3 regions of the Kluyvera sp. 1366 genome follow, and region 3 is predicted to be linked to each of the others. Evidence: predicted binding sites of a transcription regulator. Region 3 holds the regulator's gene; each other region holds the start of a gene.
What was found. The regulator Fur, encoded in region 3, represses iron uptake genes when iron is present. The targets are predictions, from matches to a motif close to ATAATAATGAGAACNACTATCAA.

Region 1: a site for Fur is predicted at 5,675-5,697, ahead of ACVLVH_RS15035 (TonB-dependent siderophore receptor). Genes of this name have one in related genera too.
Region 2: a site for Fur is predicted at 2,893-2,915, ahead of efeU (iron uptake transporter permease EfeU). Genes of this name have one in related genera too.

Annotation. Positions count from the first base shown of each region.
Region 1 is NZ_JBTRDW010000006.1:186,021-193,890, reverse strand. Features, by position in the region: gene ACVLVH_RS15055 (transketolase family protein) at 1-709, shown strand, start outside; gene ACVLVH_RS15050 (FGGY family carbohydrate kinase) at 712-2,199, shown strand; gene ACVLVH_RS15045 (flagellar brake protein) at 2,328-3,062, opposite strand; gene ACVLVH_RS15040 (GlsB/YeaQ/YmgE family stress response membrane protein) at 3,249-3,497, shown strand; gene ACVLVH_RS15035 (TonB-dependent siderophore receptor) at 3,561-5,660, opposite strand; gene treA (alpha,alpha-trehalase TreA) at 5,923-7,602, opposite strand; gene ghrA (glyoxylate/hydroxypyruvate reductase GhrA) at 7,810-7,870, shown strand, end outside.
Region 2 is NZ_JBTRDW010000002.1:570,748-578,617, reverse strand. Features, by position in the region: gene putA (trifunctional transcriptional regulator/proline dehydrogenase/L-glutamate gamma-semialdehyde dehydrogenase) at 1-832, opposite strand, end outside; gene putP (sodium/proline symporter PutP) at 1,281-2,765, shown strand; gene efeU (iron uptake transporter permease EfeU) at 2,974-3,807, shown strand; gene efeO (iron uptake system protein EfeO) at 3,862-4,977, shown strand; gene efeB (iron uptake transporter deferrochelatase/peroxidase subunit) at 4,980-6,257, shown strand; gene ACVLVH_RS06205 (hypothetical protein) at 6,555-6,758, shown strand; gene phoH (phosphate starvation-inducible protein PhoH) at 6,831-7,619, shown strand.
Region 3 is NZ_JBTRDW010000004.1:191,668-199,537, reverse strand. Features, by position in the region: gene nagE (N-acetylglucosamine-specific PTS transporter subunit IIBC) at 1-1,433, shown strand, start outside; gene glnS (glutamine--tRNA ligase) at 1,586-3,253, shown strand; gene ACVLVH_RS10225 (hypothetical protein) at 3,489-3,884, shown strand; gene fur (ferric iron uptake transcriptional regulator) at 3,946-4,395, opposite strand; gene fldA (flavodoxin FldA) at 4,750-5,280, opposite strand; gene ybfE (LexA regulated protein) at 5,418-5,693, opposite strand; gene ybfF (esterase) at 5,861-6,625, opposite strand; gene seqA (replication initiation negative regulator SeqA) at 6,874-7,413, shown strand; gene pgm (phosphoglucomutase (alpha-D-glucose-1,6-bisphosphate-dependent)) at 7,438-7,870, shown strand, end outside.

The sequences.
Region 1 (7,870 bases), on a different contig from region 3:
GCCGTTCCTGGTTTCCCGCGCCAATGAGCAGGTTAAAGTCGACGTCTGCTACAACAACACCAACGTTAAACTGTTTGGCCTGAATGCCGGTGCCAGCTACGGCCCGCTGGCCAGCACCCATCACAGCATCGACGACATTGCGGTGATGCGCGGCTTCGGCAACATCGAAATCTATGCGCCATCCTGCCCGCTGGAGTGCCGCCAGATTATTGAGTATGCGCTGGCGCATGTCGGGCCGGTGTATATCCGTCTGGACGGTAAGGATCTGCCGCAGCTGCACGATGAAAACTATCAATTCCGTCCTGGCCAAATCGACGTGTTACGTGAAGGTCATGACATTGTGCTGGTGGCGATGGGCTCGACGGTTCACGAGGTGGTTCACGCCGCCGAGCAACTGCATGAGCAAGGCATTACAGCAGGTGTGATCAGCATTCCATCGATTCGACCTTGTGATACCCAACAGCTGCGCGAGCTGTTAAATCACTATCCAGCGGTCATTACCGTGGAAGAACACAACGTCAACGGCGGCGTCGGCAGCCTGGTGGCGGAAGTGCTGGCGGAAGGCGGCTGTGGCATCCCGCTGCTGCGTTTGGGCATCCCCGACGGCGAATACGCGATTGCTGGCGATCGCGCCTCCACCCGTGCCCGACATGGCATTGATGCCGCCAGCGTGGTGAAGAGTGCAGCGCGCATCTGTGCAGGAGCGTAAAGATGGCAGGTTCGTTGATACTGGCAATTGATGAAGGCACCACCAACGCGAAAGCGATTGCGGTCGATCGTGCCGGCAATGTGGTGGCACGCGGCAGTCAGTCGCTGACGCTGGAACATCCGCAGCCGGGTCTGGCGGAGCAGGATCCGCTGGCGATATGGCAGGCGGTGAAACAGGCAGTGAGCGCTTGTCTGGCGCAGTGTGCGGGGGCGCAGGTTGCGGCGGTGGCGATCAGCAACCAGCGCGAATCGGTGCTGATCTGGCAGCGACATAACGGTCAGCCGTTGACGCCGTTGGTCAGCTGGCAGGATCGCCGCTCGGAGGCGTTTTGCCGCGATCTGCGCGTGGCGGGTAAAGCACCGCGCATCACCGGACTCACCGGGTTGGCGGTGGATCCGATGTTCCCGGCCGGTAAACTTACCGGCATGCTGGCTGCGTTGCCGAATGGATTTGCGCGCGCGCAGGCCGGTGAACTCTGTATCGGCACCGTGGATAGCTGGCTGAGCTGGCAGCTGAGCGGCGGCGAAAGCTTCGTCACCGATCATGCCAATGCGGCACGCACCCAACTCTACAACCTGCACAGCGGCGACTGGGATGATGAATTGCTGGCGCTGTTCCATATTCCCCGCGCGGCGCTGCCGCAGATTGTGCCCTCGGCCAGCGCGCAAGGCGTGGTGACACGCAACGATATTCCCGGTTTAGCGCCCGGCACGCCGATTTTGTCACGCATCGGCGATTCGCACGCTGCGCTGCAAGCGCAGCGCAACGGCAGCGAAGAGGTGGTGAAAGCCACTTACGGCACCGGTTCATCACTGATGATGTCGATGGCGACGCCGTTGCTGACGGAAAATGGCCTCAGCACCACGGTGGCGTGGCACGACGGCACGCTGCGCTATGCCTTTGAAGGCAACATTACCCACACCGGTTCCGGCGCGGCGTGGCTGGGCCGCATGCTTGGCATTCATGATCCGCGAGAACTCACTGCGCTGGCGCAGCGCAGCGAACACAATCAGGGCATCTATTTTGTGCCGGCGCTTTCCGGTCTTGGCGCGCCCTGGTGGGATTTGAAAGCGCGCGGCATGGTATGTGGGTTGACCGATGCGGCGACGCCGGAGGTGCTGGCGCGCGTGGCGCTGGAGTCGATCACCTTCCAGATCGCCGATGTGTTTTTTGCCATGGAGCAGGCCAGCGGCGTGCAACTTCCTGCGCTGTGCGTGGATGGCAGCGCCACGGAAAATAGCTGGTTGATGCAGATGCAGGCCGATGTATTGCAGCGGCCACTGAAACGCGTGCCGACGGCAGAAGTTTCTGCGCTGGGCGCCGCGCTATTAGCGGGTCGCACCTTAGGCTGGTGGCAGCAGGGCAGTGAGATGCAGGCGTTACAGGGCGGTAGCGTGATCACGCCGCGAGAGGATCAGGCGAAAAACATGCAGGAGAATTATCACGGCTGGCTGGATGCGGTGGCGCGTTGCCGTTATCAGCCGCATTGATTACCGTTATTTAAATCGCGCACGCTTCGTAGCGGCGCGATTTATCGCGCTTTGTAGACGTGTATCTCATGCCACATAGCGCAATAAATTGTGCCGCTACGATGTTGTACGGTGATAAACGTCCAGCGCTACTGGAAACGGTTGGCTTTATCACGCGCCAGACGTTCCAGCGCAAAAATCACCTGCTGTAGCTGGCGTTCCTGAATCGGTTCGATGGCGGTAAAGCGGAAGCTGAGGCGCGGTGTGGCGCGGGTTTCATTCTTGCTGGTCACTACGGTGCGTTCACCAATGTGCAGCAGCTGTGCTGTCACCTCAAAGTGACCATACTCAGCTAAATCCACGCGCAGGTTTTTAAAGGTATCGCCGCGATTGAGGCCTTCCGGTAGCGCTTCGTCCAGCAGCACGCCGACGCCGCCCAGTGACAGATCCTGCAGGCGGAAACGCGCGGTACGCCCATCAGGCCACTGGCTGTGGCAATAAAAAACCGGTTCCAGTGGCGCATTGACGCGAAAGAATTCACGACGTTGAATCTGCCACACCAGTTCCGGCAGCGACGCAGCAAAAGCGGGTAAGCCTTCGAATTCAACCCGCTGTAAACCGGTTAAGCCAAATTCGACTTTGGCACCGTGCGTTTCGGCGGCAATATTCACTTCGCCACCTTGCAGCGCTAAATCGTTATCCAGCGCGTTGCTGCCGAGGTCAAAGATCACCTGATCTTCATCGGCTGACAGCAAGCGACTGATAAACTGACCGCGCGAAAAATTCACCATCAACAGGGTTTGAAAACGCAACAGGTCCTTCATCACGCCCAAAACCGCTAACGTGCCTCGCTTGAGGTATTGTTCTTTATCGGCTTCTCCCACGTCCTGCTCCACTTATCCGATTGTTATTTTCACGACTGACAATGCTGTTCGTCAGTTATCGGCGTCGATGCGCTAACCTTTAGTCAGCTAACGGCTATTTACTGCGGCAAGTTGGGATGCAGATCATAAAATCCCGTCTATACTAGAGGCGGTGAACACATTGATTAATAACGTAAGGAGCAGTACATGGGTATTCTTTCATGGATTATTTTTGGTCTGATTGCCGGGATTATCGCTAAGTGGATTATGCCGGGTAAAGATGGCGGCGGCTTTATCATCACCGTGGTTCTGGGTGTGGTGGGTGCGGTTGTTGGTGGCTGGATCAGTACCCTGTTTGGTTTCGGTAAAGTTGACGGTTTCAACTTTGGCAGCTTCGTGGTGGCAGTGATTGGTGCCATTGTGGTGCTGTGGATCTACCGTAAAGTGCGAAGTTAATCGCGCGAGGATTTGATGAAATCCGCCATCCCGCAAAGGGTGGCGGATTTTTTTTATGCCTGATTAAAAGTCGTAGCCCACCGTGGCCATGACCGTGCGCTCGGCACCGCGATAGCAGTAACCGGTGCCGTAACAGGCGGCCAGATACGTCTTATCGGTCAGGTTGTTGGCATTCACCTGCAGCCAGGCGCCTTTCAGCTTTGAGTTCCATGCGCCAAGATCGGCGCGAACCGACGCATCAAACAGCGTTACCGATGGCAGACGCGTGGTGTTCTCGTTATCCGCCCACTGTTTACCGATATAGCGCACACCCGCACCGGCGCTCAAGCCGTAGTCAAACTGATAATGTCCCCACAACGATGCCATGCTGTTCGGCGTCACATACGGCGTATGGCCATCGTTACCGTCCACCGAATCTTTAAAGCGCAGATGATTTAGTGTGTAGCCGGCGATGGTGCTAAAACGCGACGTCAGCTGATTACGCGCCTCAAGTTCAATGCCCTGCGAATGCACTTTGCCCGACGGCGTGTAAGTGCCGTCCAGCACGTTACGGTTGGCGACATCGTCCTGGGTCAAATCGTACACCGCGATTGAGTACATATCGCGCGTGCCCAGCGGCTGATATTTCACGCCCGCTTCATACTGCTCTGACGTAGTCGGTTTTAGCTGATTGCCGAAAGGATCGGTTAACGAAGCCGGCGTTATTGCCTGGCTCCAGCTGACATAAGGCGAGATGCCGTTCTCGAAGGCATATAACAGTGCAGCGCGGCCGCTGATGTGATCGTCCTGACGACGGCTGGTGCCGTTTTCCGACACGATGCGATCGTAGCGTCCTGACAAATCCAGATGCCAGCGATCGAGCTGCAACTCATCCTGCAGATACAAACCGGTTTGATAGTAGCGGCGCGTCTGCGATGTCCAGTCGAAGTCTGGCATGATGCCCACTTCTTCGCCGTTCCACGCATTCAGCGCGCTGGCGGCACCGCTGGCTTTGGTGATGTCGTTTTTATAGCGATGGTATTCCGCGCCCAGCGTCACGCGATGCTGAACCGCGCCGGTAGCGAAATCGGCCTGCAAGCGGTTGTCGTTGGCCCACGCGCTCAGCGATGAACGCTCACCGGAGTAGTAGCGGTTCAGCAGGTCTGGATTCGTTGCGTTCCAGCCAATCTGATAAACCTGATCGAGCTCGGTATTGGAGTGGCTGTAGCTGCCGGTGGAGTACACCGACCACACATCGTTGAAGCGATGCGAGAAGTCATAGCTGTAAATCTGCTCGCGACGTTTGAACTGATCGAGCGCAGTGTCACCTTCATAGAAACTGTCGCTCAATTTGCGGCCATTATGGCTATAGAGCGTGCCTTCCGCCGGTACCGAGCCGTGATAGCCGCCGGACGGATCTTTCTGCAGGTAGGCGCGCAGCACTAAGTTGGTATCTTCACTTGGCTGCCACATCAGCTGTGGCGAAATCGCATATTTCTCTTCACGGGTGTGATCGTATTGGGTATCGCTGTTGCGCGTAATGCCGGTTACGCGAAATGCCCACTGATCGTTGATGGCGTTGGTGTAATCAAAGGCGGCGTTATTGGTGGCGTTGGTGCCGGTCGCCAGGCGGAAGTGGCCCTCTTCAGCAAACTGCGGGCGCTTGCTCACCATATTCACCAATCCGCCCGGCACCGTTTGGCCGTAGAGCGCGGAGGAGGGACCTTTAATCACATCGATGCGGTCGAGGAACCAGTTATCCACCTGCAGGATGTTGAAGCTGCCGCCGTCACTCATCACGCGCAGGCCATCGAGGAAGGTGTTATCGACATCGCCGCCGTGGAAACCACGCAGCGCGATGGTGTCATAACGCGTGGCCGCGCCGCCAAAGTTGGTGAAGACGCCCGGCGTGTAACCCAGCGCCTGATTGAGATCCTGCGCGCCCTGATCTTCCATCTGCTGACGCGTCACTACCGAAATTGACTGCGGCGTAGTGATCAGCGGCTGATCGCTTTTGCTGGCACCGCTGCTGCGCGTGGCGAGATAGCCCTGCGTCGGCGAGGTGGCGCTCTCTTGCGGTTGCGCTGTCACGACAATCGACTCTTCAGCGAAGCTTGCCGCGGGTAAAGCCAGCGCAAGCGCGCACAGTACGCGGCCACGTTTAAGGGTAAACAACGAGGTCATGAGAGGTTCCTGTTATTTTAATGGGAATAGCTATCGATATCAGATTGAGAATTATTATCTTTTGTCGCGAATGTTTCAAGATGTGAGTTTGTTGCTAGAGGGATGTGAGGAAAATGCACAGATGACAGGCACGAGCCGTAGCGGCGCGATTTATCGCGCATTGCACTGGCGAAACCTTACCCAGGTTCGGATCGCGCAGTAAATCGCGCCGCTACGGGAATGTGCAGTTGCCGGGCTACTTCGCCCGGCAGAATAGCGGTAATTACTTCGCGCGACTTAAAACCGGCATATTCGGGATATCGCCAGCGTTATTACAGGTTTTGTCTTTCGGGCAGTACTTATCCAGCAGCTTCAGCGTCACGCCATTGGTCCAGCCGAAGCCGTCCTGCAGCGGATATTCACCGCCGCCACCGCCGCCCAGCTGCGCGCCTTCAACCACGTATTTCTCGACCAGCTTATGTTCCTTGTCGTAGGTCGCCTGCACGTTCTGCAGGAAGCGCTGACCAATCTGTTGCGCCAACTTCGGCTGCTTGTAATGCTCCAGACCTTCTACCGCCACCCATTGCAGCGGCGCCCAACCGTTTGGTGCATCCCATTGCTGGCCGTTATTCACCGTGGTGGTCACCAGTCCGCCGGGTTTCAGCAGCTGTTTTTCAACTGCGGAAGCGGTGCGTTCAGCTTGCTTATCGCTCGCGAGCTGCATATAGAGCGGGAATAGCGTTGCAGCGGTCAGCTGTGAATGCACCTGCTTCTTCTGGAAATCGTAATCGGCGTACCAGCCTTTTTTGTCATCCCAAAGGTAGCGATTGATCGCCGCCTGACGTTTCTCAGCATCCGCCGCGAACTGTTTAGCTTTGTCATCCTGCTTATCCAGTTTGGCGGCTTTAGACAATGTTTGTTCGAGGTGGAAAATCAGGCTGTTAAGATCAACCGGTGCCAGCTGCGTGGTACGGATGGACGCCAGATTGTGCGCATCGGTGAACCAGCGCGAACTGAAATCCCAGCCCGAAGCCGCGCCCGCACGCAGATCGCGATAAACCTGCTGTTTATTGCGTTCCGGCGCTTTATTCGCGGTGTTGACGTCATCCAGCCAGGATTCGGTACGCGGCGCATCGCGATCGTCCCAGTAACGGTTAAGCAGCGTGCCGTCGCTGAGTTTGATCACGCGTTTGCTGGCCTGGCCGGCCGCCACTTTGTCGCTGTCCGCCATCCAGTAATCGTACTCTTTCTGCAGCTGCGGCAGGTATTGGCGATAGACGTCGTCGCCTTTGTGCGTTGCCAGCAGGTCAACCATCAAGCTGAAGAACGGCGGCTGCGAGCGGCTGAGATAGTAGCTGCGGTTGCCGTTGGGAATATGGCCATATTTGTCCAGCTCGGTGGCGAAGTTATCCACCATATCCTGCACGCGATCCCAGTGACCGCTCTCCGCCAGGCCAAGCATGGTGAAGTAGCTGTCCCAGTAATACACTTCGCGGAAGCGTCCGCCAGGCACCACATAAGGTTTGGGCAGCGGCAGCAGCGAATCGTACTGACTGGCACTTTGCGCGGTACGCGTCAGCACCGGCCATAAACCGTTGATGTGCTCACGCAGGCTTTGCCCGGCGGGCGGCACATATTTGTCACCCTCTTTTGGCAGCGTGAAGTTGCTGTCGACAAAATGCTTGAGATCGAAGTTGCGCTGGTTTTTTTGCATCTGCCAGTCGGCCAGAATCGACGAGGGATTGGATTTCGGCACCGCATCGGCGAAGGTTTTCTGATCCGGATAAAATTTAGCCTGTTGTACCGCATTGAACAACGGTCCCAGGCGCACATCCGGTGGCTGCGGTTGGTTGCTGAGCATGCGGCTTTGATCGTCGGCGTGTGCGGCGCTGGCACCGGCCAGCAACGCGGCGCTAAGTAAAAAGGTCAGACGCGCGGGCGTGAATACGGCATTTTTTATCATCGGTTTTTCTCCTTGTCCGAAAAGGTGGTGTGCTAACGCATTGACCACCCGAACAACTTTAGTCGTAATCGCGCCGCTTAGCCTCGCACAGCGGTGGAAATGTGAAGCGCCCGGAATTAATCACGTGAGAAATTGCCTCAAGGCTAAGGTTTTTGCTTGCCCTGTACGGCTATTTGCCTGAGGCTGAAGCAAAAAAAGGAGAGTCGTATGGAGATAATCTGGTATCACCCGTCGCTGGCGCCGCAAGGTTGGCTGGAGGGTTTGCGTC
Region 2 (7,870 bases), on a different contig from region 3:
AACGGAACCCTTTCTCTTCCAGTTTGCGCGCATTGGCCAGCGCTTCGGCGATGGTTTCACCCGTAACAAACTGCTCGCCCATCAGGCGCATCGCCATGTCCACGCCTTTACGGATCAGCGGTTCGCCGCTTTTACCGATGATGCGATTGAGCGAGCGCGACAGATTAGCCTCATTATGGGTAGAGACCAGACGGCCGGTAAACAGCAAGCCCCAGGTGGCGGCGTTAACAAACATCGACGGGCTGCGGCCAAGATGCGATTGCCAGTTGCCATTGCTGATTTTGTCGCGGATTAACGCATCACGCGTCGGCTTATCCGGAATACGCAGTAGCGCTTCCGCCAGACACATCAGCGCCACGCCTTCCTGCGAGGAGAGTGAGAACTCCTGCAGCAAGCTTTGCACCATGCCGGCGCGGCCGGTTGCACCTTTCTGGTGCCGCAATTTATCGGCAAGGCTGTAAGCCAGCTGATGGGTTTTCTCGGCCAGCGGGGCAGGGAGACGCGCTTGTTCCAGCAGCATTGGCACCGCATCCGTTTCCGGACGACGCCATGCGGCGGTGATCGCTGAGCGGCTGACTGACTGCGGTAAAATATGTTCGGCGAAGTCGAGGAAAGGCTGCAGCGCCTCGTCGGGCACGCTTTCATCACCGGCGGCATCAATCAGCAACTGCGGAATTTCCGGCACGGATTCACCGGCTTCCAGCTGCTCCAGATAATTAAAAATGGCCTGCTTGATCAGCCAGTGTGATGTGCGGTCAAGCTTCTGCGCCGCCAGTTTAATGCGATCGCGGGTGGCTTCATCCAGCTTCACCCCCATGGTAGTCGTTCCCATGATGTCCTCGTTCTCAAAAGTAGTGATTCAACGCTTGCGTGGCAGCAATATCACCTATGTTGCAACTTTGTGCAACCAGGTTAAATGTGACCTCGGTTGCACGCTTTGAACCGCCGAAAGTGTTAAATCGATAAATGCGGCATGAAAATTGCTGCAAGAAACTCGCCAATGTTGCAACCGCCAGCAACAAGACGGTTCCTGAACCCGATGAGGTGCAACTCAAACTGTGAGCAGGCGCAACCTGCTGGCATTAAAAAAGCGAAGGAAGGTGAAACCGGTGTAACAGCTGTGTTAAATGCATTGTGCGCGCCGACCCTTTGCGGCAGGATACCGCGCCTTAAGAGAAATCGCTTTCTCTGGATGCGGTGAAACCAGGCTGCTGTCCCGTTCCGACAGCGCTGATCAAAAAGATTTCTCTTGATGGATCAAATAATAAGTGGAGAGACTCATGAGTGTAAGTACACCGATGTTGGTGACCTTTGTAGTGTATATCCTTGGGATGGTGCTGATAGGTTTCATCGCCTGGCGATCAACCAAAAGCTTCGATGACTATATTCTCGGCGGGCGCAGTTTAGGGAGCGTCGTGACCGCGCTCTCTGCGGGTGCTTCCGATATGAGCGGCTGGTTATTGATGGGCCTGCCGGGCGCCATTTTCCTGTCCGGGATCTCCGAAAGTTGGATCGCCATCGGCCTGATCATCGGCGCCTGGCTGAACTGGCGCATCGTGGCGGGCCGTCTGCGTGTGCAGACCGAGCATCACGATAATGCCTTAACCCTGCCAGACTTCTTCTCCAGCCGTTTCGAAGATAACAGCAAACTGCTGCGCGTTATCTCGGCGGTGGTGATTCTGATCTTCTTCACTATCTATTGTGCGTCTGGCGTGGTTGCCGGTGCGCGTCTGTTTGAAAGTACCTTTGGTATGGATTACCAGACCGCGCTGTGGGCAGGTGCCGCTGCCACCATTCTCTACACGCTGGTGGGCGGTTTCCTCGCGGTGAGCTGGACCGATACCGTGCAGGCCAGCCTGATGATTTTTGCGCTAATTCTGACGCCAATTATCGTGATTGTCGCCGTCGGCGGCCTGGATGATTCACTGGCGGTGATCAGGGCGAAGAGCCTCGAAAACCTCGATATGCTGAAAGGGCTGAACTTTGTCGCGGTGATTTCGCTGCTCGGTTGGGGACTTGGCTACTTTGGGCAGCCGCATATTCTGGCGCGCTTTATGGCGGCCGATTCGCATCACACCATCCGCAGCGCGCGTCGTATCGGTATGATTTGGATGATCCTGTGCCTGGGTGGCGCGGTGGCGGTGGGCTTCTTTGGTATCGCCTACTTCGAGAACCATCCCGATCAGGCGGCGGGCGTAAGCCAGAATGGCGAGCGTATCTTTATCGAACTGGCGCGTATTCTGTTCAATCCGTGGATTGCCGGTATCTTGCTCTCAGCGATTCTCGCCGCGGTGATGTCGACCTTAAGCTGCCAGCTGCTGGTGTGCTCCAGCGCCTTGACCGAGGATCTCTATAAAGGCTTCCTGCGTAAAAACGCCAGCCAGAAAGAGCTGGTGTGGGTAGGGCGCTTGATGGTGCTGCTGATTGCCTTGATTGCTATCGCGTTGGCTGCCAACCCGGAAAACCGCGTGTTAGGTCTGGTGAGCTATGCGTGGGCTGGCTTCGGTGCCGCCTTTGGTCCGGTGGTGCTGTTCGGCGTGTGCTGGAAACGCATGACGCGCAACGGCGCGTTGGCCGGTATGGTGATTGGCGCGCTGACCGTATTGCTGTGGAAAGATTATGGCTACGCAGAGCTGTATGAAATCATCCCAGGCTTCGCGTTCGCCAGTATTGCGATTGTGGTATTTAGCTTGCTGGGTCGCGGCCCATCAGAAGCGGCGCAGCAGCGCTTTGCCGCCGCCGAAGCCCAATACCACAGCAAATAACCTCTATCGCCATTGATGGCGACGTGTTTGATGAACCCCCGGGTGCGTAGAAATGCGCACCCTCTAAAACCCGCCCCCCAATCCGCAAAACAAAATTAATTTCCTGCAGTGACTTGTATTTCTCTCTTCAGTAATGATAATCACTATCGTTCGCACTTTACGTTTTTTTACCTAAGGTTTACCCTTCTTAAAATTCAAGAGGTTGGTGATGTTCGTTCCCTTTCTCATTATGCTGCGCGAAGGTCTGGAAGCAGCGCTCATCGTCAGCCTGATTGCCAGCTATCTCAAACGAACCCAGCGCACCCAATGGTTTCCCGCCATGTGGGCCGGCGTATTTATCGCTGCCGCGCTCTGCTTAGCGTTGGGCATCTTTATTAATGAAACTACCGGTGAGTTTCCTCAGAAACAGCAGGAGCTGTTCGAAGGCATTGTCGCGGTGATTGCCGTGGTGATCCTGACGTCGATGGTGTTCTGGATGCGCAAAGTTTCGCGCAATATCAAAGCCACGCTGGAAAAATCGGTCGATCAGGCGTTGCAGAAGCAGGGCAGCAGCGGCTTCCCGCTGGTGCTGATGGTGTTTCTGGCGGTGGCGCGTGAAGGGCTGGAATCGGTGTTCTTCCTGCTGGCCGCGTTCACGCAAGATGTGGGTTATGCGCCGCCGCTCGGCGCGGTGCTCGGCCTTGCAACCGCCGTGGCGCTGGGCTTTTTGCTCTATTACGGCGGCATTCGCCTGAACCTGGCGCACTTTTTCCGCTGGACCAGTTTGTTCATTCTGTTTGTCGCAGCGGGGTTGTCCGCCGGCGCCATTCGCGCCTTCCATGAGGCCGGTTTGTGGAATCACTTCCAGGATGTAGCGTTTGATATGAGCAACACGCTCTCAACGCACTCGGTGTTCGGCACGCTTTTGGAAGGGATTTTAGGTTACCAGGAAACGCCAAGCGTCAGCGAAGTGGCGGTGTGGCTTGCCTATCTCATCCCGGCGCTGCTGCTGTTTTTCTTCCCGGCCCGGCCTGCAGTCAACGCGGCACGTACCACACGCTGAAATTTAATCAGGCGCGATTGCGCGCCTGTTCTTCCATGTAACAGGGATATCACTATGACGATTCGCTTCCGCCGCAAGGCGCTGTTGGTTGCTATGCTGGCGCTTTCCGGTGCGGCTACTGCTGCCGTCCCGCAAGTCACGGTCACCGTGACGGACAAACAATGTGAGCCGATGTCGCTCAACGTGCAGGCCGGTAAAACCCAGTTCATCATCAAAAACAACAGCCAGAAAGCGCTGGAGTGGGAAATCCTGAAAGGGGTGATGGTGGTGGAAGAGCGTGAAAACATCGCGCCTGGCTTCAGCCAGAAACTCACCGCCAATCTGGAAGCGGGCGAATATGACATGACCTGCGGCCTGCTCAGCAACCCGAAAGGCAAGCTGGTGGTGAGCGGCGATGCGAAGAAAGCGGCAAACGGTAAACCGGATGTGCTGGAGCTGGTTGGCCCGATCGCCGACTACAAAGTCTACGTGATGAATGAAGTGAAAGAGCTGGTAGCGGGCACCAAAGCGTTTACCGATGCGGTGAAAGCCGGCGACATTGAGAAAGCCAAAGCGCTATTCGCACCTACGCGCGTGCATTACGAGCGTATTGAACCTATTGCTGAGCTGTTCTCAGATCTGGATGGCAGCATTGATGCGCGTGAAGATGACTTCGAGAAGAAAAATGAAGATCCGAAATTCACCGGTTTCCACCGCCTGGAAAAAATCCTGTTCGCCGATAACACCACCAAAGGTGCCGAAGAGTTCGCCAGCAAGCTAAATCAGGATGTGCTCGATCTGCAAACCCGCATCAGCGAACTGGCGTTCCCACCGGCGAAGGTGGTTGGCGGCGCAGCCGGTCTGATTGAAGAAGTGGCCTCCAGCAAGATCTCTGGTGAAGAGGATCGTTACAGCCGTACCGATCTCTCCGACTTCCAGGCCAACATTGATGGCGCGCAGAAAATCGTTGATCTGCTGCGTCCGCTGCTGCAGAAAAACAACCCGCAGCTGCTGGCGAAAGTGGATGCTAACTTCAGGAAAGTCGACGGCATTCTCAGCAAATATCGCACCAAAGATGGCTTTGAATCGTACGAAAAACTGACTACCGCTGACCGTAACGCGCTGAAAGGCCCGATTACCACGCTGGCGGAAGATCTCTCACTGTTGCGTGGAACCTTGGGTCTCGACTGATCATGAGTGATAAAAATGACGCGGCGCAGCCGTCGCGTCGTCGATTATTGCAGGGATTAGGCATGTTGGGTGGCGCAGCCGCCCTCGGCGGCGGTTGTCCGTTTCATACCGCAGCCGCCGATAGCTTCTCTCCCGGCACGGTTGCACCCAACTTGCGCCAACAGGCGCAACCTTTTTACGGCGCCCATCAGGCCGGTATCGTCACGCCGCAGCAGGCATCCATGATGCTGGTGGCGTTTGATGTGCTGGCGAGCGACAAAGCCGAGCTTGAACGTCTGTTCCGCTTGCTAACCGATCGCTTCGCTTTTCTCACGCAAGGTGGACCGGCGCCGGCGGTCACCAATCCGCAGCTGCCGCCGATGGATTCGGGAATTCTCGGTGCCGATATCGCGCCCGACAATCTCACCATGACGTTATCGGTTGGCACCTCGCTGTTTGATGAGCGCTTCGGCTTAAGCAAACACAAGCCTGCGCAGCTGCAAACCATGACGCGTTTTCCCAACGATTCGCTGGATGCGGAACAGTGCCATGGCGACCTGCTGCTCCAGATTTGCGCTAACACCCAGGATACGGTGATTCACGCGCTGCGCGACATCATTAAACGCACACCCGATCTGCTGGCGGTGCGCTGGCGTCGCGACGGTTTTATTGCCGACCACGCGGCGCGCAGCAACGGCAAAGAAACGCCGATCAACCTGCTGGGCTTCAAAGATGGTACCGCTAATCCCGATACGCATAATCCGGCATTGATGGATCAACTCTTGTGGGTCACGCACGAACAGCAGGAACCGGCGTGGACGCACGGCGGCAGCTATCAGGCGGTGCGTATCATCCGTTTTCACGTAGAAATGTGGGACCGTACGCCGCTCGGCGAGCAGCAAACCATCTTTGGTCGTGAGAAGTTATCAGGCGCGCCGCTGGGTATGAAAAACGAGCATGACGTACCGGATTACAGCAAAGATCCCGATGGCGATTTGATTGCGCTGGATGCGCATATTCGTCTCGCCAATCCACGCACGCCGGAAACCGACAGCAGCTTGATGCTGCGGCGCGGTTACAGCTATTCCAGCGGTATTACCGGCTCGGGTCAGCTGGATATGGGTTTATTGTTTGTTTGCTACCAGCATGATTTAACCAGGGGCTTTATTACCGTACAGCAGCGTCTCAATGGCGAAGCGCTGGAAGAATATATTCGCCCGATTGGCGGCGGATACTTTTTCGCGCTGCCGGGCGTGGCGGATAAAAACCATTATCTCGGGCAACCTTTATTGCAGGCCTGATTAATAAATGTGCAGCGCCTGCGATGGTCACCTCTTCGCAGGCGCATTTGTTAAGTATTCCTTAAACTTTTCGCTGGAAGTAATCACTTCCGAATGTTCTTAAAAAGTTATGTTACCCGTTAATAAATCATCTATATGATAAATATGAGAAATTTAATTTAAGGTAAAACACCTTAGGCTTCGCTTATCTTTTTTTCTTTACTGCTACGTAAAAATAATGTTGCAAACCACCGCAAATATGATGCACTTTATTCATAAGCGTTGTCAGTTGTGTGGCTAAGCCACTGGAGTTCGCGCATGATTCGTCTCTCTTTGGGACAGTTAAATAGTTTCACCACACGCAGTCCACTGCGGGGGATTTCTTCCCTCCAACGTAACCTCGCTACTTTTCAAACATCGTTCTTGTTCAATCTCATTTTCTTTACCGGTGCGCGCCTGCGTCTCGGCGCTGATGCACACCATTCTCACTGGCTCGACACGGCTTACAAGGAAGCCAACTAAACCTCTAAAGCGTTCAAGTCATCGCCGCGGGTGATCCGCCGCGATAAATGAAACCAACTGTAAGGTGCCACTATGGGAAGACAGAAAGCAGTGATCAAAGCACGTCGTGAAGCAAGACGCGTTATTCGTAGCGACTCTCGCAGTCACCGTCAGCGTGAAGAAGAATCGGTCACTTCGCTGGTGCAAATGGGTGGGTTGGATTCGATTGGTATGGCACGTGATGCACGTGACCGCGGGCCGATTGAAGCCAGAAATGAAGCTCAGGCACACTATCTCCATGCCATAGAAACGAAACAGCTTATTTTCGCTACTGGTGAAGCCGGCTGCGGAAAAACCTGGATTAGCGCAGCCAAAGCGGCTGAGGCCCTGATCAATAAGGATATCGAAAGGATTATCGTAACGCGCCCGGTTCTGCAGGCGGATGAAGATCTCGGTTTCCTCCCCGGAGACATTTCCGAGAAATTCGCGCCTTATTTCCGACCGGTTTATGACGTTCTGGTTAAACGTCTCGGCGCTTCCTTTATGCAATACTGCCTGCGGCCCGAAATTGCCAAGGTAGAGATCGCGCCCTTCGCCTACATGCGTGGACGTACCTTTGAAAATGCGGTGGTGATCCTTGATGAGGCACAAAACGTCACCGCCGCACAGATGAAGATGTTCCTGACTCGCTTGGGGGAAAACGTGACGGTTATCGTCAACGGCGATATTACCCAGTGCGACCTGCCATCTCACGCCAGGTCTGGCCTTGCCGATGCGTTAGCGCGCTTCGAAGAGGATGAAATGATCGGCGTGGTGCGTTTCGGCAAAGAGGATTGCGTCCGTTCAGCGCTGTGCCAACGCACGCTGCACGCTTACAGTTAACCGTTTGATTGAGAATGTAGCTTAAGTAAAACCCGGCGCGCGCCGGGTTTTTTTATTGTGTCCCCCCTCGGCTCGACACCATCCCCCTGCGGTAACAATTAGCGCCATTGTATTATTGATGCCTGTAAAAGTATTTTTGGTGATAAATGGCACTTCCGGTCAAAAATAATTTTAAGAACAATCCTAGTCACTTTATCAGGGTTCATCAGGGGCTTAACTCAAATCATAAGAAATTTCCTATATAAATCAGA
Region 3 (7,870 bases):
CTTTCTTTAACCGTCTGCTGATTCCTGTTGGCTTACACCACGCATTGAACTCGGTATTCTGGTTCGATGTTGCCGGTATCAACGATATTCCTAAATTCCTTGGCGGCGCGCAGTCTATCGCTGAAGGTACAGGTATCCCTGGCATCACCGGTCGTTATCAGGCGGGCTTCTTCCCAATCATGATGTTTGGTCTTCCAGGTGCAGCGCTGGCAATTTACCACTGCGCACGCCCGGAAAACCGCGCTAAAGTCGGCGGCATTATGCTGGCGGCGGCCTTTGCCGCCTTCTTTACGGGTATCACTGAACCGCTGGAATTCTCCTTCATGTTCGTGGCGCCGGTGCTGTATGTGATTCACGCGGCACTGACCGGTCTTTCAGTTTTCATCGCCGCGAGCATGCAGTGGATTGCCGGTTTCGGCTTCAGTGCGGGTCTGGTGGATATGGTGCTGTCAACGCGCAACCCGCTGGCGGTGCACTGGTGGATGCTGATCCCACAAGGTCTGGTGTTCTTCGTTATCTACTACGTGGTATTCCGCTTCACCATCCAGAAATTCAACCTGATGACGCCGGGCCGCGAACTCTCTGCGGGCGATGAAACCGATGGTTATGACGTCAATGTCGATAACAGCGGCAACGGTGAAAGCCAAACTGAATCTCTGGCGCGTCGTTATATTGCGGCGGTAGGTGGCTCAGAAAACCTGACCAACATCGATGCCTGTATCACACGTCTACGTCTGAACGTTAAAGATTCCGCGCAGGTTAATGAAGGTGTCGCTAAACGTCTCGGTGCTTCAGGTGTGATTCGTCTGAACAAGCAGAGCGTACAGGTTATTGTCGGTACGCAGGCGGAAAGCATTGCAACAGCAATGAAAACCGTACTGAGCAAAGGTCCAGTTGCGGCATCTGCCGCGGCGTCAACGGCTGCTCCTGCTGCTGCTGTAAAACCGCAGGCGGTGCTGAACAGCGAAAAAGCCGTGATTGCTACGCTGCTGGCGCCAGTAACCGGTGACATCGTTGCGCTGGAAAATGTGCCTGACGAAGCATTCGCCAGCAAGGCAGTCGGTGATGGTCTGGCCATCAAGCCAACCGGCAAAACCGTGGTTGCGCCAACCGCCGGAACCGTGGTGAAGATCTTCAATACCAACCATGCGTTCTGCCTTGAGGCGGAAAACGGCGTCGAGATCGTGGTACATATGGGGCTGGATACAGTAGCGCTGGAAGGTAAAGGCTTCACGCGTCTGGTTGAAGAGGGCGCAACGGTCACTGCAGGTCAGCCAATCCTGGAAATGGATCTGGACTTCCTCAATGCCAACGCCCGCTCGATGATCAGTCCGGTTGTGGTCAGCAATAGCGATGATTTCGCTGGTCTGAATTTACTGGCAACCGGTTCAGTGGTTGCAGGCCAAACCCCGCTGTACGAGGTTAAAGGCTAAGTCCTTGTGATTGAGCCAGAAGGCAGGAAGCGATTCCTGCCTTTTTTGTTTTAAAACGACCAACAAACGGTTGTTTCCCTCCTGCGCTTTGTGGATCATACTCCGTTACTTCGTGGTACAAATCACCCGTTATAGTTTTTGAGGATTTTGAGATGAGTGAGGCTGAAGCCCGCCCAACGAACTTTATTCGTCAGATCATCGACGAAGATTTGGCGAGCGGTAAGCACAACAGTGTGCATACCCGTTTCCCGCCTGAGCCCAATGGTTATCTGCATATTGGCCATGCGAAATCTATCTGCCTGAACTTTGGTATCGCGCGAGACTATCAAGGTCAGTGCAATCTGCGTTTCGACGACACTAACCCAGTTAAAGAAGATCTGGAGTTTGTCGAATCCATTAAGCGTGACGTGCAATGGCTGGGCTTTGAGTGGAGCGGCAACATTCGTTACTCCTCAGACTACTTCGACCAACTGTTCAACTATGCGGTTGAGCTGATCAACAAAGGTCTGGCTTACGTTGATGAACTGTCGGCGGATGAGATCCGTGAGTATCGCGGTTCACTGACGGCGCCGGGTAAAAACAGCCCATATCGCGATCGCAGCGTGGAAGAAAACCTGGCGCTGTTCGAGAAGATGCGCGATGGCGGTTTCGAAGAGGGCAAAGCCTGTTTGCGTGCCAAAATCGACATGGCGTCCAGCTTTATCGTGATGCGCGATCCGGTGCTGTACCGCATTAAGTTTGCCGATCACCATCAGACCGGCAGCAAGTGGTGCATCTACCCGATGTACGACTTCACTCATTGCATTTCGGATGCGATCGAAGGCATTACGCACTCTCTCTGCACGTTGGAGTTCCAGGATAACCGTCGTCTGTACGATTGGGTGCTGGATAACATCACCATTCCGGTTCATCCGCGTCAGTACGAGTTCTCACGCCTAAATCTGGAATATGCGGTGATGTCGAAGCGTAAACTGACTCAGCTGGTGAGCGAGAAGGTGGTAGAAGGCTGGGACGATCCGCGCATGCTAACCGTTTCGGGTCTACGTCGTCGTGGTTATAGCGCCGCTTCTATCCGTGAGTTCTGCCGCCGTATTGGTGTGACCAAACAGGACAATATCGTGGAGATGGCTTCACTGGAATCGTGCATTCGTGACGATCTCAATGAAAACGCACCGCGTGCGATGGCGGTAATGGATCCGTTGAAAGTGGTGATCGAGAACCTGCCTGCAGGTCACGATGAGATCATCACTATGCCGAATCATCCGAACAAACCGGAGATGGGCACGCGTGAAGTGCCATTCAGCCGTGAAGTGTGGATCGATCGCGCTGACTTCCGTGAAGAAGCCAACAAGCAGTATAAGCGTTTGGTGCTGGGTAAAGAAGTGCGTCTGCGTAATGCTTACGTGATCCGTGCCGAACGTGTGGCGAAGGATGCTGAAGGCAATATTACCTGCATCTATTGTACTTGCGACGTTGATACGCTGAGCAAAGATCCGGCCGATGGCCGTAAAGTGAAAGGTGTTATCCATTGGGTTTCTGCAATCCACGCGCTGCCAGCGGAATTCCGCCTGTACGATCGTCTGTTCAGTGTGCCAAATCCGGGCGCGGCTGAGGATTTCCTCACCACCATCAACCCAAACTCACTGGAAATCAAACAGGGCTTCGTTGAGCCTGGTTTACGTGCTGCCGATTCGATGGCACCGTACCAGTTCGAACGTGAAGGCTATTTCTGTGCTGATAGCGTCTATTCACAGCCCTCCAGGCTGGTGTTTAACCGCACCGTAGGTTTGCGTGATACCTGGGCAAAAATCGGCGATTAATAGTTTTAGTCGCGAGCACGATAAGATCATGAAAGGGCGAGCAATCGCCCTTTTTTATTATCTCAATTTGGCCAGATACGACCTTTTATGCTGCACGCCTCAATTCGCCTTTAATTCCCTATTTGCGACTATTCTGACTTTAGAAAAATTAACCCATTTGGCAGTGTGAAAAACTTTTTTTCAGGTAGGCTATGCGCTCTCAGACGGTGCTCTGCGGCTTATCTAAGGAAAAAAAATGACAACTCTCGCCCAGGAAGCCAGGCATAGCGTGGTGGTTTTACATCAGCTTATTGAACGTATTTTCAATCAGGCGGAAGGCAGTGACGACAGCATTGATCTGTTTTTATCGCACTTTCATCCCGAGTTCAAAATGGTCACGCCGCAAGGCAAACGATTGGACCTCAATGAAATGGAAGTGCTGTTTCGCCAGTTACAGGGGCAGCGTGAAGGCATGCGCATTGCCACCAGTGAGCACGCCATCATCTCGCAGCAAAGCGAGGAAGTGACGATTCAGTATCGTGAATTACAGATGATGAACGGCATCAATCAGAGCCGCATTTCACTGGCGGTATTGGATTGCAGCACCGCCATTCCGCGCTGGCGCTACCTGCAGGAAACGCTTGTCGCCTGATTACAGGCATAAAAAAACCGGCTCAAGCGCCGGTTTTTTTTATACTGCATAGCACACTCAATTACTTATCGTGGAGCGTATCGTCTTCGCGGCAGTCTCCCAAAGCACAATGACCGTACAGGTACAGGCTGTGGTTGCTGAGCTTAATGCCGTGGCGAGTGGCAATTTCACGCTGACGCGTTTCGATTGATTCATCGCTGAATTCTATAACTTTGCCACAATCCAGGCAGATCAAGTGATCGTGGTGATGCTGCTGAGTCAGTTCGAAGACAGATTTGCCGCCTTCAAAGTTGTGACGGGTTACGATGCCCGCGTCGTCAAACTGGTTAAGAACGCGATACACCGTTGCCAGACCAATCTCTTCGCCCATATCAATCAGGCGCTTATACAAATCTTCCGCACTGACGTGATGGGACTCTGGGCCGGGTCCCTGAAGCACTTCCAGAATTTTCAGTCTGGGTAGCGTGACTTTCAGGCCAGCCTTCTTCAATGCGGAGTTGTTGTCAGTCATGCGGATATTGTCCTGTTACTTTGCTAGTCACTTGCGGCGCAGGGGCCTTGAATGTTTAGGTCAACGCGCATTCTCATTTGCGTCTCATTATAGAACTCAAGCAGTGAAATGAAAACCAAGGCAACGTCCTTAATCACCAAAGTTTGTAAGGATATCGTCACTAACGTCTTCAAGACGCTTGGGTTTTGGATTCCATTTCACTCAGCCTCATTCTACTGCCAGAGGAATAAGCGGATGACCATTGCGGGTATTCTACAGATTTGCGGGGAAAAGTTAAAAAACCGTAGCTATTATTTTTATAGGAAATTCCGTTACCCGATGTGAGGCAGTGCGCACATCGGGCAGAGCAGGGAATTAAGCTTCAATAATCTCTTTCAGCTGCAGCTCATCAAAGATCTGCTTCACCCACTTCTCAACGCGTTCGTTGGTCAATTCCGGCTGACGGTCTTCGTCAATGGCCAAACCAAGGAAGTTTTTGTCATCGGCCAGGCCTTTAGAGGCTTCGAAGTGATAGCCTTCGGTTGGCCAGTGACCGACGATCACCGCACCATTCGGCTCAATGATGTCACGGATAGTGCCCATCGCATCACAGAAGTACTCGGCGTAATCTTCCTGATCGCCACAACCAAACAGCGCTACCAGCTTACCATTGAAATCAATCTCTTCCAGCGTCGGGAAGAAATCGTCCCAGTCACACTGCGCTTCGCCGTAATACCAGGTTGGGATACCCAGCAGCAGGATGTCGAACGCTTCGAGATCTTCTTTGGTGCTCTTAGCAATGTCATGCACTTCGGCGACATCTTTACCCAGTTGTTTCTGGATCATCTTTGCAATGTTTTCAGTGTTGCCGGTATCGCTGCCGAAGAAAATGCCTACGATTGCCATGGGTTAGGTAACCTCTTAAATCCTGATTGTGAAAGTAAGTCAGTTGACTGCACAGTTATGCGAATAATAGCAGACCGGTAAAAAGTGCGGAACGTATAAAACCGTGACTTTGTGTTCCAGCGTGCGGTCTTCGCGCGTTACGACAGTTTGAGCTGTGCCAGCAGCATTTGTTCAATCAATTCGCTGCGACTGATGTTTTGCTGATCGGCTAGCGTGCTGAGGGCGTCAACCGCCTCGCTCGACATCTTCAGCTCAACACGACGCAGCCCACGCACTTTATCGCGCTTGAGCTGATTGCGTTTGTTGATGCGTAACTGTTCATCACGCGTCAGCGGGCTGGTTTTCGGGCGACCAGGACGCCGCTCGTCTGCGAAGAGATCAAGCGTAGTGCGGTCTGTCTGTTCTTTTGCCATGGTTTGTAAAACTGAGTGGGCGCGAACGGCGGAAAGGCGCTGCGCGATTAAAACATTATCGGCCCGACCACGGCGAAAAAATATCCGTGGCAAATTTTTAGCGCGACATCATACTCCAGCGCCTTCCCTGACGCCAACCCTAAAGCGCAAGCGGCAAGCTTTTGCTTTTACAGGTTAAAAAAACGCCGAACGGCGCGTAACACCGCATCGGGTTTCTCGGCGTGCACCCAGTGTCCAGCACCGCTGATCACATGTGCATGTGCCTGCGGGAACTGACGCAGCAGCGCATCGCGATGCTGATTATCCAGATAAGGCGAGTCGCCGCCGCGGATAAACAGCGCCGGATGCGGCCACGCAGGAATCTCTTCCCAGCCGGAAATAATGCTGTAATTATCCCACAGCACCTGCACATTAAAGCGCCATTCGCCCTCTGCGAAAGATTTGAGGATGAACTGGATCACGCCTTCTTCATCAATATGCTGACGCATTACTTCAGCGGCTTCGCTGCGGCGCGTGACGCCCGCGGCGCTCACGGCCCGAATAGCGGCAAAAATTTCGTCATGGCGGCGCGTTTGGTAATCAACGGGCGCGATATCGATCATCACCATTTTATCGATACGTTCCGGCGCGATGGCACTCAGTGCCATGGCGATTTTGCCGCCCATTGAGTGGCCAATCACACCCGCGCGATCGATATGGTGCGCATCCAGCGTTTCGACAATGTCCTGCGCCATCACGTGATAATTCATCTCATCACTACGCGCCGACAAGCCGTGATTGCGCACGTCAACTTGCAGCGTCGGACGTGCATCACGCACCCCACGCGCCAGCACGCCAAGGTTATCAAGGCTGCCAAAAAGACCATGGATCAACAGAATCGGCGTGGCATTGGGGGCAGATTGTTCAGTTTGCAGACGGGCGTTCAAAATCATGGCTAAAGTTCTTACGGTTGTGACCTTGGCTTAGGTTATCATGGATTCACCTGTCCAGCAGTCAGGCCGGTGGGCATTAGGGCATATTCCGACTTTTGCCCGTAAACGTTGCCAACGCTATCGGCTGCCACGGATTTAACTTTATAATCCTTATGTTAGAACCCGCTCACGTTTTGCACGACTGGATTTTGCTAAGGACGTTGCAAGAATGCGTGGTTCTGTCATTTGCCAGAATCGTACGGAAAAAGATGAAAACGATTGAAGTTGACGAAGAACTCTACCGTTATATTGCCAGCCACACGCAGCACATTGGTGAAAGCGCCTCAGATATTTTGCGCCGCATGTTGAAGTTCACCGCTGGACAGAGCGCACCCGCTGCGCCCGCCGCTGGTGCATCAATCAAAGAAGCGCAACCTGCCAGCCGTGAAGCGCGTCCTCAGGATCGCGTCCGGGCGGTACGTGAGCTGCTACTTTCCGATGAATATGCCGAGCAGAATAAGGCGGTTAACCGCTTCATGTTGGTACTGTCAACGCTCTATCGTCTTGATCCGGCTGCGTTTGCTGAAGCTACTGCCTCGCTGCAGGGCCGTACCCGCGTCTACTTTGCGGGCGACGAGCACACGCTGCTGCAAAATGGCACCCATACCAAGCCGAAGCACGTTCCCGGCACACCGTACTGGGTGATCACGAACACCAATACAGGTCGCAAATGCAGCATGGTGGAACACATCATGCTGGCTATGCAGTTCCCACAGGAACTGACAGAGAAAGTTCGCGGCACCATTTAACTGAAGCGTCAGGGAGAAGCGCCAATGGCCAATCACCCCCGTGCCGGGCAGCCTGCCCAGCAGAGCGATTTGATTAACGTTGCACAATTAACCTCGCAGTATTACGTCCTGAAGCCCGATGTGGCGAATCCGGATCATGCGGTGAAATTTGGCACTTCAGGCCACCGCGGCAGCGCGGGACGCCAAAGCTTCAACGAACAGCACATTTTGGCGATCGCGCAGGCGATTGCTGAAGAGCGCAAAAAGAATGGCATCACCGGTCCGTGCTACGTCGGTAAAGACACGCATGCGCTGTCTGAGCCGGCGATTCTATCGGTGCTGGAAGTGCTGGCCGCTAACGGCGTGGACGTGATTGTTCAGCAGGACAATGGCTACACGCCAACGCCTGCAATCTCTAACGCGATTCTTGAGCACAACAAACGCGGCGGCGCGCAGGCGGACGGCATCGTTATCACGC